3 regions of the Bacillus sp. LR_5 genome follow, and region 1 is predicted to be linked to each of the others. Evidence: riboswitches for the same ligand, from Rfam matches in the RefSeq annotation. Region 1 holds a riboswitch; each other region holds the start of a gene.
The links. A riboswitch is a leader RNA that binds a small molecule or an ion and turns the genes downstream of it on or off. The one in region 1 is predicted to bind S-adenosylmethionine.
Positions count from the first base shown of each region.

Region 2: another riboswitch for S-adenosylmethionine. It lies ahead of metI (cystathionine gamma-synthase/O-acetylhomoserine thiolyase); the one in region 1 lies ahead of metE (5-methyltetrahydropteroyltriglutamate--homocysteine S-methyltransferase).
Region 3: another riboswitch for S-adenosylmethionine. It lies ahead of RAC86_RS14750 (2-hydroxyacid dehydrogenase); the one in region 1 lies ahead of metE (5-methyltetrahydropteroyltriglutamate--homocysteine S-methyltransferase).

Region 1 covers NZ_JAVAXX010000002.1:143,822-149,593, forward strand. The annotation lists gene RAC86_RS01635 (glycosyltransferase family 2 protein) at 118-1,221, shown strand; gene guaD (guanine deaminase) at 1,227-1,697, opposite strand; gene RAC86_RS01645 (histidine phosphatase family protein) at 1,833-2,459, shown strand; gene metE (5-methyltetrahydropteroyltriglutamate--homocysteine S-methyltransferase) at 2,498-4,786, opposite strand; SAM riboswitch class I at 4,914-5,069, opposite strand; partial or broken gene isp (serine protease Isp) at 5,201-5,772, opposite strand, start outside.
Region 2 covers NZ_JAVAXX010000002.1:17,123-22,894, forward strand. The annotation lists gene RAC86_RS00910 (ATP-dependent helicase) at 1-2,038, opposite strand, end outside; gene RAC86_RS00915 (hypothetical protein) at 2,158-2,412, shown strand; gene RAC86_RS00920 (GNAT family N-acetyltransferase) at 2,486-2,908, opposite strand; gene RAC86_RS00925 (YjcG family protein) at 2,913-3,428, opposite strand; gene RAC86_RS00930 (esterase family protein) at 3,465-4,187, opposite strand; SAM riboswitch class I at 4,355-4,478, shown strand; gene metI (cystathionine gamma-synthase/O-acetylhomoserine thiolyase) at 4,547-5,668, shown strand; gene metC (cystathionine beta-lyase) at 5,661-5,772, shown strand, end outside.
Region 3 covers NZ_JAVAXX010000061.1:8,229-14,000, reverse strand. The annotation lists gene RAC86_RS14770 (UPF0715 family protein) at 79-492, shown strand; gene RAC86_RS14765 (hypothetical protein) at 616-744, shown strand; gene RAC86_RS14760 (hypothetical protein) at 921-1,214, opposite strand; gene RAC86_RS14755 (molybdopterin oxidoreductase family protein) at 1,321-3,363, opposite strand; SAM riboswitch class I at 3,512-3,603, shown strand; gene RAC86_RS14750 (2-hydroxyacid dehydrogenase) at 3,697-4,722, shown strand; gene RAC86_RS14745 (FGGY-family carbohydrate kinase) at 4,740-5,772, shown strand, end outside.

The DNA of each region.
Region 1 (5,772 bases):
CATCCTGAGGGTTCTCAGGATGTTTTTTTGTGGGGAAGCATGCGGGGCGGGCATGATCTTTTCGAAGTGTGAATACATGTAATATAGGTGAATTCAGACTAGAGAAAAGGTGAGTACATGAAGAGACCAAAGCTGTCAGTATGTATGATTGTGAAAAATGAAGAACGCCATATTGCCCGCTGTTTAGAGAGTGTGCAGCCTATTGCCGATGAAATCATTGTGATTGATACCGGGTCGAACGATCGTACGGAAGACATTTGCACAAGCTTTCATGCCCAGATTTATCGTCATAAATGGGAGCAGGATTTTTCACAGGCGAGAAATGCCAGCCTACAGCATGCCAAAGGTGAGTGGATATTGATCTTGGATGCCGACGAAGAATTAGATCCGGACACAGGCAGCCTATTGCCTTCGCTGCTGACTGACAGCCTGCCATCTCTCGGCTGCATGAAGGTTGTGAGCTATACAGGGAAGGAATGGGATGAAAACGAAGCGTTTGAACAAAGGCAGATCAGGCTGATCCGCAATCAGCAAAACATAACGTTTACGGGAAGGGTTTGCGAAAGGCCTGAGGGAGAAGAAGAAAGCAGTATTTTCTCACTTCCATGTATCATTCACCATTACGGGTATTTAGAGCAGGAGGCACAGCAAAAGCATAAACACAACATGAGCTTATTGAATATGGAATTGCTGACATCCAGTACTGACCCGTCTCTCCTTTATCAGAAAGCAGCTGAGTATGATAGAGGAAACGAACATGATAAAGCCCTCCGGCTGGCAGTGGATTGCATCAAGGAGTATAAAAGAAAAAAGCAAATTCCGCCGCCTGCTATCTATTATTTAAAGTATAAATTATTAATTGACGCAGAACGGTACGAAGAAGCGGAACGGGATATCCATGAAGCGCTGAGACATTATCCGGATTACTGCACGCTTCACTATTATAAAGGAATCATCATGTATCAGCTTAAAAAAGTCAGAGAAGCGATCGCAGCGTTTGAAGCTTGCCTGCAAACCAATAATGAAAACCATCAGTACGTACAGGTGAAGGGGGCAGCCGATTTTAGATCAAGCTGCTGGCTCGGTGTCTGCCATGCTGAATTGCGTCAGCATATGACTGCTGTTTTGTATTTGCAAAAAGCGCTGAAAGCCAACCCGAAGTGCGTACGGGCACAGCGGCTTCTCAGCGAATTAACAAAGGATCAGGCCGCACATGCCTGATCCTTTTAATATTCTTTCTTATTGGCAAAATCCCGCCATGCCTGAAACGGGGATAAATGCTCCTTCAGGGTCACCTGATAAAAAGGTATGTTTCTTTTTTCTGCCGGTTTATCAATTTCTTCATATATGAATGAATCATCAAATCCGGCTTCAGCAGCGTCTGTGTGCTCCGCTGCATAGTAAACGGCTTTCGGCCTGGCCCAGTAGATGGCGCCTAAGCACATGGGACACGGCTCGCAGCTCGCATATAAAATGCAATCATCAAGCTGATAGGTGTCAAGTGCCCGGCAGGCATTTCGAATAGCTGTCACTTCTGCATGGGCAGTCGGGTCATTGCTTGTTGTGACGTTGTTCTGTCCCTCGGCAATAATGGCTCCGTCTTTCACGATAACGGCTCCGAATGGCCCGCCAACTCCCGCATTCACTCCTTCACGAGCAAGATCGACAGCCCGTTTTAAGAACTTTTCATGATTCATCCTAAACCCTCCTGTCAATTGAGTGTTATAAGTATAGCCGAAAAGAAGTGCAAAGAACATTCTCAAAAAAGTGAAAAGCAAACAAAATATTTGGGGGATTTGCTAAGATAAGAGGAGAAAAGAGGAGGGGTGATCATGCTGCATTTATATATTGCTAGGCACGGACAGACTCAATGGAATGTGGAAAAACGGATGCAGGGCTGGCTGGATTCTGATTTAACAGAACTTGGACTGTATAACGCCCGCGCTCTTGGGGAGCGTCTGAAGGATATTGAATTGAATCAGGTATACATCAGCCCGAGCAAGCGGACAGAAGAGACAGCAAAAACCGTACTGGGATCGCGGAGGCTCCCGCTGGTTAAAGATCATATGTTCAGAGAAATGTCACTGGGCTCATGGGAAGGGAAAAAACAAGAAGATATTGAAAGGGACGAACCAGATCTTTTTCATGCTTATTTTCATTATCCCGAAGCTTATCGCCAGCAGGGATGTGAAACGTTTTTTGACTTTGAAAACCGGGTAAGGCTAGCTCTCCAAACTATTTTAGACAGCCATTCTTCCGGTAATGTTCTCTTGGTTACCCATTCTGTCTTTATATTAATGCTGTTAAATATCATAAAGGGAAGACGCGTTCATGACATATGGAATTCTGCTTACATACATGATACATCATTGAGCCTTGTGGAATTTGATGAAAATGGAACAGCCAAAATATTAATAGAAGGGGACGGGAAGCATCGGAAACCGATTTCCGCTTTCTAATAGAAAAAACCATCTGCCAAAGACAGATGGTTTCTATTTTATACAAGCTGTGTCTGCTGAGCTCTTGCCTGTTTTGCGGCTTCAACCATGTTTTTCAATGCGGCAACTGTTTCTTCCTGCTGTCTTGTTTTCAATCCGCAGTCTGGGTTTACCCAGAAGCGGTCAGTCGGACAGACGGCAAGCGCGTCAACGATAATGTTGTACATTTCTTCAGTTGACGGTACACGAGGGCTGTGAATGTCATATACACCAAGGCCTAGCCCTTTCAAATACGGATGGTCTTTTAAATAATCTAAAAATCCTCCGTGGCTTCTGCTGTGTTCGATTGTAATCACATCGGCATCAAGATCATTGATCGTATCGACGATGTCTTCGAAGTTGCTGTAGCACATATGTGTATGAATTTGCGTCTCGTTTTTCACGGAAGAAGTGGTTAATCTGAATGCTTCTGCCGCCCAAGTCAAATACTCATCCCAATCTTGGGTTTTTAATGGAAGGCCTTCGCGCAGCGCCGGTTCATCCACTTGAATAATTTGAATGCCTGCGTCTTCAAGCGCTTTTACTTCTTTGCGAAGGGCAAGCCCGATTTGGAAGGCGATTTCTTTTCTCGAAATGTCGTTTCGAGGGAAAGACCAGTTTAAGATTGTAACAGGACCGGTCAGCATTCCTTTCACATGCTTGGATGTCAGGGACTGTGCATATACCGTGTCTTTCACTGTCATCGGTTCAATGAATTCAACATCTCCGTAAATGACTGGCGGGCGGACACAGCGTGAGCCGTATGATTGAACCCAAGCGTATTTTGTGAAGGCAAAGCCGGCCAGCTTTTCACCAAAGTATTCGACCATATCTGTCCGTTCAAATTCACCGTGCACTAGCACATCAAGATCCAATTCTTCCTGAATATCAATCCATCGTTTTGTTTCCGCATTGATAAAGTCTTGGTACTGTTCATCAGACCACTCATTTTTCCGCCATTTTTGGCGTGCGCTCCGCACTTCAGCAGACTGCGGGAAGCTTCCGATCGTAGTCGTCGGCAAAAGCGGAAGGCCGAGAGAGTCATTTTGCAGGGCTAAACGTTCTTCAAACGGAATCGGGCGTTTGAAGTCTTTATCGGTTAATTGCTCAAGTTCTTTCTTTTGTTCAGAATTTGCGCCTGTTGCAAACTGTTTGAGCGCCTGAATATCCGCTTTCGCCTGCTGAATCTGTTCGCTGATCGCCGCTTTTCCTGATACTAAACCTTCTTTCAAAGCTGTCAGCTCGGCTAGTTTTTCTTTTGCGTAGGATAATCCGTTCAGCAGATCCTTTTCCAAATGCTCATCAGGGTGCTTCGCTACCGGAACATGCAGCAGGCTGCTGGAAGGCTGAATCCACAGTTCATCAACCTTTGCAATGCTGAGAATATCAAGAACGGCATCGAGACGTTCTTCAAGATCCGCTTTCCAAATGTTGCGTCCGTCGATAACGCCGGCTGCCAGCACTTTGTCTGTTGGGAATCCGTGTGTTTTCAGCTGTTCCAGGTTTCTGCCTTTATCGTGAACGAAATCAAGGCCAATTCCCTGTACCGGGTAAGAGATCAGCTCTTCATAAGCATCAACAGAATCAAAATACGTCTGCAAAAGCACATTCAAGGATGAAAGCTCGTTAGTCATGCTTTCAAATAATTCTTTTGCGCCGCGGACATCTTCGGCAGAAGCTGTAACAAGCGCCGGCTCATCGATTTGAACCCATTTTACGCCTTCTTCTTCAAGCTCTTTCAGAAGCTGTACATATAACGGCACAAGGCGTTTTTGGATCGCTTTTGCTTCAGACGGTTCATAGCCTTTAGCAAGCGTGACGAATGTATAAGGGCCGACAATCACAGGTTTTGTTTCAACTCCGTATTCCTGTTTGATCCGGCGGTAATCTGTGAGCTGTTTGTTTCTTGTCAGGCGGAATTCAATGCTCTCGTCATATTCCGGAACGATGTAATGGTAATTTGTATTAAACCATTTTGTCATTTCACTGGATACGGCGTCTTTTATTCCGCGGGCGATAGCAAAGTATGTATCGGTAGCGTCAGTCAAATGTCTGAACCGTTTCGGAATCCAGTTGAAGCTGACTGCTGTGTCGAGTACATGGTCATACTGTGTGAAATCAGAAACAGGCACAACATCAATCTGCTGGTCAATTTGTGTTTTTGCTGCGGATAAAAATAGGTCGTCGATTTGCTTTAAAAACGTATCTTTATCAGTGCTGCCTTTCCAATACGCTTCAAGTGCTTTTTTCCATTCTCTGTTCAGTCCAATTCTCGGGAATCCTACATTCGATGTTTTGATGGTTGTCATTGTTTCTCCTCCTTTATATGTAAAACACTCTCGTTAACCCGCGGATACAGGCCGCTAAGAGGTTTTCTCACAATAAAAAGCCTCTTTCCCATGAGAGAAAGAGGCTTTTCTGCGTAAAACACTGCCTCTCTCATCTCTCAGACACAATCTGATGGAATTAGCACCGTGCCTTATGAGACATCAGTCTCGGCGCGAAAAGCAGTGCGCCCCATTTCACAATGGAATTACGGTCGGTTGCTGTTGGGGTCAAAAGGCCAATCCCTCGCCCAACTCTCGATAAGAGAAAATGTTATTAATTTTTTGAAAAGTTGAATCATTTGTTGGTAATCTTAACAGTAATTCAAATTCGCTGTCAACATAGAATTTGAAATTTCATTTACAATATTTGGTTTATGTTATATAAGAAAAATAATTTTATAGGGTCATCAAATGTGATTGCTCTGCTCTTTCTGCCAGCTCATCAGGAGCAGTTAAATACAGGAATCCATTGCCTGCCAGCGTTTTAGCAATATCAAGCGGAAGAGTCCTGCGGATCAGCTGTGCATAAACCTCAGATTCAGAAAGCTTTCTTTGAAATGATTCTTCTTCATAGCTTTTGATTAAAGCAAGCGCTCCGCTGACATGGGGAGCAGCCATTGAAGTGCCGGTAAGCTTACCGTACTTCTTGTTAGGAAGAGTGGATAAGATATTTTCTCCGGGAGCCACAAGGTCAATCTCTTTATTCGCGTTAGAAAATTCTGATAATTCTCGCGCTACCGAAACAGATCCAACCGCGATGACTTCATTATAAGCCGCAGGGTAGGAAAGCTCTTCTGTGCGTTCGTCTCCGTCACCCTCATTTCCCGCTGCGCAAACGACAAGCACTCCGTTTTTGACGGCGTTCTTCACTGCTTCTGCCAGCTCTGGCACATCGCTTGGTCCGCCAAGGGACATTGAGATGATATCGACTTTCTGTTCCACCGCGTAGTTAATGCCGTTAATAATCC
Region 2 (5,772 bases), 130 kb from region 1:
TGAATTCAAGCCCTTTTGACCGGTGAATGGTCATCAGCTGAACGCCATTTTCATCCGTTCTGTTTTTCTCAGCGGCTCTCATATGGTCTACGTGGGCGAGAAAATCAGGAATCGTTTTGAACTTCTTGGCGACGACCTTGATGTCACGCAGGTCATCGGATCCTTTTTCCAGCTTGTTGCTCTCATTGCCCCGTTTTTTTAAATACTCGGAGAAGCCCATTTTTCCTTCTGCAAAGGTGATCGCTTCCACCGGCTTCATTGTGCGGAGGCTTGCGAAAAACGGTACGATCTTCTTGATTTTGTCCAGCTGGAATGGCTTTAGATCAGACAGTTTGGCCAGCGCTTTAATCATGGAGCAGTCCTCGGTAATCGAGAGCGCCTTCAGCGTGTTCAAAGCGGACTGTTTTAAGAACAAGGCTGGCAGCAAGTGCTTAATCGCCTCAGTGTCATCCTCATTTTGGCTGGCGTACAAGTATGCGAGAATCTGGCGGACGATCCGTCTGCTGTAAAACGATTGGACGCCGCGGTCTGCTGTATATGGAATTGACGAATGATGAAGTCTTTCGTATATAGCACGGCCTCCGCTGTTTGTGCGGTAGAGAACTGCAAAGTCTTCAGGTCTTGCCCCGTTTTGAATTTTTTCTTTGATATCGGAAACGACCATTGTTGCTTCTTCCTCTTCGTCATAAGGATAAAACAGCACAGGGACCTGGACGTCATCTCGCGCCGCTTCAAGCATTTTGGCATACCTGTTTTTGTTCTTTTTCACGACGATATCAGCACTGGAGACGATCGGGTGCGTAGACCTGTAGTTCGCGGTTAAATAGATCGTCTTCGCTCCAGGGTAATCCTTTTGAAAATCAAGAATAAAAGACGGATTGCTTCCGCGGAATGCGTAGATAGACTGGTCATCGTCACCGACGCAGCACAGGTTTTGCTCCGGGCTTGCCAGCATTTGCATGATTTTATATTGAACCGGGTTAATGTCCTGAAACTCATCAATTAAGATATAAGTAAACCGAGATTGATATTGTTCCAGAAGATCCGGCCGATCGATAAACAATTCATAGCAGGCTGAAGCCATGTCATCAAAATCAAATTGGTTGTGCTCTTTTTTCTGGCGTTCATAATGTTCATATAATCGATAGACTTGTTTTTCCCACTCATCTTGTAAAGGGATGCGTTCATTCGGCACATAAGTGTTTTTCCAGAAACCAATCTGCTGCAGGGCCTGATCAACAGGGAACTCCTTCTCATCTATACCTTCTTCATAGAGTGCTTTTTTGATATATTGTTCCCGCTGCCACTCCATTTTCAGCAGATGCTCGCCGTTCCATTTAGCAGAATCATAGTGATACAAAATCTTATAAAACAAGCTGTGGAATGTTCCGGTGACAAGTCTTCTCACTTTTGCAGGCTGTAAACCGTACTGCTTCGCCATACGCTCTTTCATTTCGGCGACGGCTTTTGTCGTAAAGGTGACAAGCAGCATGTTTTCCGGAGGTATGTCTAAGTGTTCAATCATGTGGGCGGCGCGAGCCGTTAGCACCCGTGTTTTCCCGCTTCCCGCACCTGCAAGCACTAGCAGTGGGCCTTCCGTTTCCGTGACAGCTTTCAGCTGATCCGTGTTCAAGCCGACAGACGGAAATAGATTCGTATCAGGTTCTATTGTTTTTTGAACAAATGGTGTTCCGGGTTTAATGCTTCTCGGCCGCTTCCATTCAGTGACAGCTGAAGACGATTCAGCAGCGATCGCTTTTCCCTTGGGCAAACGAAAGACACCGGATTCCTGATCGTCTTCTTTTTTCTCCTCTTTAGCGGGTTTCGTTTCGCAGGCCTCCTCACATGCCGGAAAATGGCCTGGCTGGCGGTGGATAAACTCCGGCGGATCGGCGATATTGAGCCTTAACAAAACGGGTTTTCCGCAATGAGAACAAAATAAATGTCCTTTTATTCCTTCTTCAAAGAGGAATTGGTAATGTTCTCTCGAATATGTATGTAAATGTATAGTTCGATCATTCAGTCGGGCGCATTTCAAACAGGGATCCTCCCAATCAAAAAAAGGTGTTCATTACAGACAAAGACTATCATATCAAAAGAAACGTGTTTCAAAAAGTAAGTTTAAGGGAAAAGAGACAGCAGAAGGGTGGGTATCGTATGATATATGCAGGTCAAATTCAGAACCAGCAATACGCTCAATATGCAAATAGAACGATTGGACATAAGCAGGATTACGCCGGAACCGAAAAAATCAACTATGTCTCGTTTCAGCGGGTATACAAGGAACTTGAAAAGCAGCAGGAGAATCAAACGGCCGCTGAAAGAAAAGTAAACGAGACAAAACGTAAGCGCTCTCTTTATAAGAGATTGCGAGAAAAAGGAATGGGCACTTATATTAATCGATATGTATAAAAAACCGTTCACATCAAGAGAACGGTTTTTTATGTGCGGAAAAAATCCGGATCTCAATAGACCTGGATGCTGTTTAGTCTTTAATCATTTGTAAGTGGGGAATGCCGGCATCGAGAAATTCTTTTTCAGAAAGCACGCGATACCCGTGTTTCTTGTAAAACGGCACAGCCTGCGTTTGCGCGTTTAAAATGAAACCGGAAGCGCCGCCGTCTGCCGCCGCTTTTTCGAGTGCCTTCATAATGATGCCGCCGACACCGGCGGAGCGGTGGCTTTTCAATACGCAAATCCGCTCTAACTTGCCGTAGCCGTCCTTCATACGCCATCTTCCGGCGCCGACAGGCTTTCCGCCGTCATACACGACGATATGCTCCGACTCATTTTCAAGTTCGTCAATTTCTTCTTCAGCAGGTACGTTTTGTTCTTTGACAAAGACTTCTTTTCTTACATAAAATGCATCTTTCATTTGTTCTTCATTTTTTGCGATAACTGCTTCCAAACGATTATTCTCCTCCGCCTAGCAAGAAGGTTTCATATACTGTCCACGATCCGTTTTCTAGCTGGTAAAGCAAGTGGAAACGATCAACGATTTCTTCATGCGACACTTCCTGCATTTTTAATTGTCCCAGCACATCTGAATGCTCATCGTCGGAAAGATTTTGGCCGACCGTCACATGCGGAACGAAATTATATTCCTGTTCACCAGCCAACACACCGGTGTATAACTTTTCATTGAGTGTTTTTAATTCTTCCGTCGGCTCTGCTTTGATGTAAATGACATTATTGACAGGCGCAAATGAGCTGTATTTTGTCATTTTGAGAACGATCGGATGGGACTCCTTTGCGATGTTTCTCAGATGTGATACAAGCTGATCCGCTTTCTCCTCTTTACATTCAAACGATGCTCTCAGCGTCAAATGGGGCGGGATCAGGGAATAGCTCGGATCATAGCGCTTTCTGTAAGAGTTCGCAAGGTCTTGGAGTTTTTTTGATGGAAATAAAACGATTCCGTATTTCATATTATGTCCCTCCTGGAAATAAAGTATGATAGAATATCAAAGCATTTTTTTCAGCGCCGGCGTGATGAGCGGCTGCCAGTATGTCCATTTGTGATCTCCGTCAAATGATTCAAAATAATAATCGGAAAGCTTCTCCTCCAGCAGCTGTTTCAGCTCCTGATTCGGTTCTGTAAAGTCCAGAATGTTTCCGTCTGTCGTGTGGACGTCAGTTTCTTTTGTTCCGATTTGGTGATAAATAGAGAGGTGTTTGATATCGTCTGACTGTTTCACAGCTCCCAATACATGTTTGTCAACATAGGGAGACTGCATGATGATGTTTCCGAACATATTCGGATAATCAAGCGCTGTCATAAGAGAAACGGTCGCTCCGAGAGAATCACCGATCAGCGTCCGACCGTAGCCGACTTGATAGGTTGGATACTCGTCATCCGCAAACGGAACGAGCTCATGGGCGATGAACCGTTTATACGCCGAAAATTTTGAGCCTTCCGGATGATAGGTTTTTCTGCGCTCTTTTACATCCTTATAAGGAACACCGATAATAATGCTCCGGTCTATTTCTCGCTTGGACAGCAATTCTTCGACCTGTCTGCCGATTCTCCCCAGCCTGAAATAATCGTGGCCGTCCTGCGCGATAATGACATGGTATTTATAAAGCGGGGAGTAGTTGGACGGCAGATAAACGAGCAATGTCATTTCCTCGTTAAGCTCTTTTGAAAAGAATTTCTTTTCTTGCACTGTGCCGTTTTTCGGTGCCATAATGCATTCCTCCAGGACATCACTAGACTTTCTTGCTGTTTTCCATTATTGTACCATGAATTATTAGAAATTTCTCTCTTTAAACTGTTCGGAACTCGAAGAAAAAAGTGTTGAAATAAACTGCAAATTGCGCTAATATAAAACAATCAGAAAATTGAAATCGATATTTCTTATCGTGAGAGGTGGAGGGACTGGCCCTTAGAAACCTCAGCAACCGGCTTGTTTTGCATTATGTGCAAAACGCCAAGGTGCTAAATCCAGCAAGCGTTTTTTATGCTTGGAAGATAAGAAGAAGCGTTAAACCCCTTCTTCTTATGAGGAAGGGGTTTTTTATTTTGAAAAGGGAAGGTGTCAGCTATATGTCACAGCACGTTGAAACGAAATTAGCCCAAATTGGAAACCGAAGCGACGAAGTAACGGGAACAGTGAGTCCTCCTATTTATTTATCAACAGCATACCGCCACAGAGGAATCGGAGAATCTACCGGATTTGATTATGTCCGCACAAAAAATCCGACACGCCAGCTTGTTGAGGACGCGATCGCCAGCTTAGAAAACGGAGCGAGAGGGCTTGCCTTCAGTTCGGGAATGGCTGCCATCCAAACGATTATGGCGCTGTTTAAAAGCGGAGATGAACTGATCGTTTCATCGGACCTATATGGCGGCACATATCGTCTGTTTGAAAACGAATGGAAAAAATATGGATTGACCTTTCATTACGATGATTTCAGCGATGAGGACTGTTTACGCTCTAAGATTACGCCGAATACAAAAGCGGTGTTTGTGGAAACACCGACAAATCCGCTCATGCAGGAGGCGGACATTGAAAAGATCGCCCGGATCACAAAAGAGTACGGTCTTCTGCTGATCGTTGATAATACATTTTATACACCGGTCTTGCAAAGGCCGCTTGAGCTGGGAGCCGACATTGTGATTCACAGTGCAACCAAGTATTTAGGCGGGCATAACGACCTGCTTGCGGGACTTGTCGTTGTAAAGGATGAGCAGCTTGGTGAGGAAATGTTTCAACACCAAAATGCGATCGGCGCCGTCCTGCCTCCGTTTGATTCGTGGCTTCTGATGAGAGGAATGAAGACGCTGAGCCTCAGAATGCGCCAGCATCAGGCAAACGCGCAGGAGCTTGCGGCGTTTTTAGAAGAGCAGGAAGAAATTTCTGATGTACTATATCCCGGAAAAGGCGGCATGCTGTCCTTCCGTCTACAGAAAGAAGAGTGGGTCAACCCATTTTTAAAAGCGCTGAAGACCATTTGTTTTGCAGAAAGCCTCGGCGGGGTGGAGAGCTTTATTACATACCCTGCCACACAGACACACATGGATATTCCTGAAGAAATCCGCATCGCAAACGGAGTCTGCAATCGTCTGCTGCGTTTTTCAGTCGGAATTGAACATGCAGAAGATTTAAAAGAAGACTTAAAACAGGCGTTATGTCAGGTCAAAGAGGGAGCTGTTTCATTTGAGTAATCACAATTGGACGCTGGAAACCCAGCTCGTGCACAATCCATTTAAAACAGATGGCACAACAGGAGCGGTTAGTGTACCGATTCAGCACGCATCAACTTTTCACC
Region 3 (5,772 bases), on a different contig from region 1:
AGATTAGGACAGGTTAGGGAAGGAATCTGCATGTAAACATAACAGCCACCATTAAAAAGTCAATTAGGAGGTGAAAAAATGAACAAAATGGTATCATATCAGCTTATGACGTTAGGACTATCCAGCCTTTCTTTTGGTTTGCTTTTCGGATTTTATTCTCTCGTCACCTATCACATGCTGATGATCGCTTTATTCACAGGAGCACTTGCTTTATTATATGGTTTTATGATGTTTGGGCTTTTTGCTTTTCCGCTGCAAATGATCTTGCAGAAAACAGCAAGAACATTCAGTTTAATGTATCTATCGTTTTACATTGTACTCGCTTTCATTTCTGTATTCCTGTTTTATGCTATCAATGAGCCTGCTTCAATATCATGGATATTCCAATCAAATATTTATTATATGTTAAGTATTGCATCAGCAGTGATTTACTGGTTTTGGGATTCTCTAATCCTTTATAAACGTGTGCAGCTTACCGGGAAAATAAAGTAAATCAGGTTCGCGTTTTAGAAAAAAGGGGAGGCGCTGTACGAGAAATGACATGGATATCGAAATAAAGTTTAAAAAATTTTAGAAGAGTGGCATTCTACGTATCATAAAGGAGAGACATTGAAGATGAATATGGCGAAAGACGGAGATACCATAAAAGTTGTATTTGTGTATCAAAAAAACGAGCAGATTGAAGAAGTGACGCTTAACTCAGCGCAATTGTCTTTTATTAAACTCAAAACAGGTATGGATTGAAACATTCAGCCAGAACCTCAAAATTGAAAACACCGTTTGGTCTTACGGCAATCAGAATGTATCTTTACAAGTTTACTTAAAATAGAATCGATGTTTGAACTGAGAGGATGATCAGCTGACTATACATCTGAACTGAGAAGAGCGTGACAATGAATCTCGCTCTCCTCAGATTTGCTTTATTCACCCTGATGTTTCTCAATTAATGTGAATGTCCATTCTTTTAACATATGTTTCTGTACATATTTTTTTCCGTTTATTTCAATGTATGGAATGTCTGTCATGTCTCCAGCTAACTGTTTTGCCTCAGTTGTCGTTATTCCTAAAAAATGTCCGATGTAAAAGTGAATATCTCGTTCTTTTATAAGAAAGGTATCACTTTTTTCATATGCTTTTGGATGGTTCATTTGCTTTAAGCCTTCACCGATAAAATATCCAGCTAAAGCAACACCGATTCCTAAAAAAACGTCCATATGCATGCCTCCATTATGTCGATTTTATGTTATACGGGCTTGGCATACTCCGGGTTTCATTTTCAACCAAAAAAACTGCCAGAACGTGATTTGGGCGTTTTTTTGTTCATGCTTTTTCAATCTGTACACGTCCTGAAAAAAAGGTGGCGCCGCCGCCCATATCGGACAAGCGGTCTGAGGTAAGCGCGTTTACAAGCTGTTTTTTGCCTGTTTCATCCGCCCATAATCCTTGGCTGACTACGACCCCGGGCAGCACTTGTTCTCCGACTGCAGCGGCCAGCTCGCATTCTCCCCGACCGTTCCAAATTCGTACAGGATCCCCATCAATGATTCCATGTTCTTCAGCATCTTTTGTGTTGATAAAGAGCTTTGGCGTCCTTTCAAGCTTGATGTGCTTTGCATTGTTGGAAAACGTTGAGTTTAAGAAATTATGGTTTGGCCCCGGAACATACATAAACGGATATTCGTTATCGCATGTAAGAGGCGTATGTGTCGGTAAAGCCGGGAAACCGGCTTGTTTCATTTTCTCTGAGTATAATTCTATTTTTCCGCTTGGAGTCGGAAGTTCGCCTGGAAACAGCGGCTTTTCGCGTTTCGCTTTCATAAATGAATGCTTAGTAAGTGAATCGTAATCAATCTCCGCCAAATATGGGTTATCTGGATGGTCAAGCGCCTGGCGGATTAATTCTTCATCTGAATCTTTGAGCTCCTGGTCTGTGAACCCCATTGCTTCAGCCAGTAATCGGAACACCTCAGTGTTAGACTTGCTTTCTCCATATTTCTCAATCACTGGCTGCTGAAGCTGAATGTAATGGTGCCAGTAGGAGGTATAAAAATCAGTATTTTCAAAAGCGGATGTTGCAGGCAGTACAATGTCCGCATATGCAGCCGTTTCCGTTAAAAATAAATCATGAACCACAGTAAACAGGTCTTCCCGCAGCAAGCCCTGTCTGACTTTATTCGCTTCTGGAGCGACAACGGCTGGATTCGTCCCGTAAATAAAAAGAGAACGAATCGGCGGATCGGTTTCCAAAAGCACTTTGCCCAGCTGATTCATATTAAACGATCTCGGTGTGAGCCCCTTCAATAAGTCAGGCCGCTGCAAGGCATTTGTGTTATATTCTAAAATTCCGCTGTTATGCTTAATTGCGCCGCCCCCTGTGTGCAGCCATTGGCCAGTAACCGCCGGAAGACAGGCAATCGTCCGTACAATCATCCCGCCGTTATCGTGGTGTTGAAGTCCGTTTCCGATTCTAATAAAAGCAGGGGAGGTTTCGCCGTACATTCTTGCCAGCTGATACATATCTTCGGTGCTGACACCGGTGATCAGTGATACCTTTTCCGGATCATACTGTTTCACGTGTTCACGGAGCTCTTCATAGCCGACCGTGTATTCAGACAGAAATGCTTCATCATGAAGGTTTTCTTTAAATAAGATGTGCATGATGCCAAGAGCAAGTGCGCTGTCGGTTCCGGGTTTTATGGGAATAAACCAATCTGCAAGACGTCCTGTCTGGTTTTTATGAACATCAATCACGACAATTTTTGCACCTTGTTTTCGTGCTTTTTGGGCGATAGTAATTTGGTGCATATTTGTACTGACCGCGTTGATTCCCCAAAAAATAAATAGTTTCGTATGAATGGTTTCCTCAGGATCAATTCCCGCACTTATACCCATTGTATATTTATAGCCCTCTGATCCTGCTTTGCTGCAAATCGTCCTTTCGAGCTGGCTCGAACCCATGCGGTAAAAGAAGCGGCGGTCCATACCTTCAGCTGTTAATTTCCCCATATTTCCGTAAAAGCTGTACGGAAGTATGCTTTCAGCTCCTTCTTCATCAATCAGCTGTTTCCAGCGGGAGGTAATGGTATCGATTGCCTCTTCCCAAGAAATCGGTTCGAATATCGCTTGGCCTTTCGCACCTGTCCGTTTAAGCGGTGTAGTCAGCCGCTTTTCATCATAGATGCGCTCCGTCATGTTTCGGACTTTGTTGCATATGTTCCCGGCTGTGACAGGATGATCAGGATCACCTTGGACTTTCACAATTTTTCCGTCTTTTTTATGTATTAACAATCCGCACTGATCCGGGCAGTCAAGCGAGCAAACGGATTTAAAAATGCCGTTTTGTTGTGTGGCAAAAGATTTCATGGCCCAGTTCCTCTCTCTAGTTAGATATTTTGTAAGAATTATAACATTTCGGATGATAACGTCAATTCTGAAAAAAAGAGATTGACATCAATCTGAGACTTCTTTATGATAAACGTATTCTTCATTCTGAAAATTACATACTCAACATTTTCTATCCAGAGAGGTGGAGGGACTGGCCCTATGAAACCTCGGCAACATTATTGTGCCAATTCCAGCAAGCGTCAGCTTGAAAGATAGGAAAGCAAGGTTTATACCGGCGTCTGTCTGTAAACAGGGCACGCTTATACATGAATCTCTTTCCATCTTCGGAAAGAGATTTTTTTATGAAAAAATATGATGAAAAGGATGTTTTGCACCATGACGGTTTTGGTTACGGCACCGTACAACGAAGAAGGACGAAAAGAGCTTGAAAACATGTTTGGCTCAGTTACTTATCAATCTTGGAAGGAACAAGGCCGGGCATATCGGGAAGATGAACTCATTCAGCTGCTAAAAGCAACAAATGCGACAGGCTTGATTACTGAGCTTGATCAAGTAACAGACAGCGTATTTGCATCTGTTCCAGAACTTTCATTTGTGGGCGTGTGCAGAGGAATGCCATCCAATGTGGATGTGGCCGCAGCATCAAAAAGAGGTATACCCGTTTTCTATACACCCGGGCGGAATGCACAAGCGGTTGCTGAAATGTTTATCGGTAATGTGATTTCCTTTCTCCGCCATACCAGCTCCTCTAATCAATGGCTGAAGGATGGAAAATGGGACAGCGATTACTTGCAGGCTTATGTCAAATTTAAAGGGAACGAATTAACGGGAAAAACGGTCGGCATGGTTGGGTTCGGCGCGGTTGGTCAAAGGATTGCAAAACTGCTGACAGCGTTTGACTGTAAAGTAAAGTATTACGATCCATACGTACAAGACGATCATCCGCTGTATGAAAAAGTATCTCTCAAAACGGTGTTTTCAGACAGTGATATCGTTTCTGTCCATCTGCCTCGTACTGAGAAAACACTGAGACTTATTGATCGGAAGTATTTTGATCTGATGAAAGAGAGTGCGATTTTCGTCAATACTTCAAGAGCAGTTGTGGTAAACCGTGAAGATCTTTTATCTGTATTAAAAGAACATAAAATCAGAGGAGCGATTTTAGACGTTTTTTATCATGAACCTCCAGAGGAATCAGATTACGAATACATTTCATTGCCTAATGTTCTGGCAACACCGCATCTCGCTGGAGCAACCTTTGAAGTAGAAGATCATCACGTGACGATCCTGAACGAAGCCCTCAAAAAGTGGAAGGTTGGAAAAACTCTTAATATTCCGACACTGTATAACAAAGATGAGCTGAAAACAGAGGTTTAAGAGAGGAGGTTACAGGAATGAAAAAACAAAAAGGCTATCTCGTTTTTGATATCGGCACAGGGAATGCGAGAGTAGCGGTCGTAAGTGTATCGGGCAGCGTTCAAACGGTTGAAAGGGAGGACATCGTGTATGCTACCGAGACGCTTTACCCGGACAGCCGTTATTTTTCTCCTCAGGTGCTGTGGAAGCAAGTGATGAAACTGGCAAAACGTGCGCTTTCTCGTTCAGGTGATATTGACATTATTGGTTTGACATCGACAAGTCAAAGACAGGGGATTGTTCTGATCGATCAAAACGGCGACTCTTTTCTCGGGCTGCCGAACATTGATAATCGTGGCCGTGAGTGGGAGGAGAGTATACCCAATCAGGAAGAGATATACAGCCGCACAGGCCGCCTCCCGACTGCACTTTTTTCTGCGCTCAAGCTTTATGGTTTAAAACAGCGTCAGCCCTTTTTATGGGAAAAGACTGCTAGTTTTACAAGCATCAGTGATTGGGTGACATATCAGCTGAGCGGAATTTTGACATATGAACCATCGCAGGCAACCGAAACCCTGCTGTTTGACGTGAAGCAAAACACTTGGTCAGAAGAGATGTGCGGCATATTCGGCTTTTCACCATCCATCCTTCCGCCTCTTGTAAGAGCGGGAACAGCGATTGGAACGATAACAAATGAATATGCGTCCGAATTAGGCCTTTCTATAACTGCTAAGGTTATAGCAGGGGGTGGTGATACACAACTGGCTGTGAAAAGCACTGGCGCTGCGCTTGAGGACATTGTCATCGTATCAGGGACAACAACGCCAATAACCAAAATTACTGCTGATCATGGCGACACAAAACATAAAGCATGGCTGAACTGCCATACAGATCAAGGACATTGGCTTGTGGAAACGAATCCGGGAATTACCGGCCTGAATTATCAAAAATTAAAACAGATATTTTATCCAAATGAATCGTACGAAGTGATGGAGGAAGAGATTTCTGCCCTTGCTAAAGAAGACAATGCGTGTGTGGCGGCTCTCGGTTCTTACTTATCGGCAGAAAAGA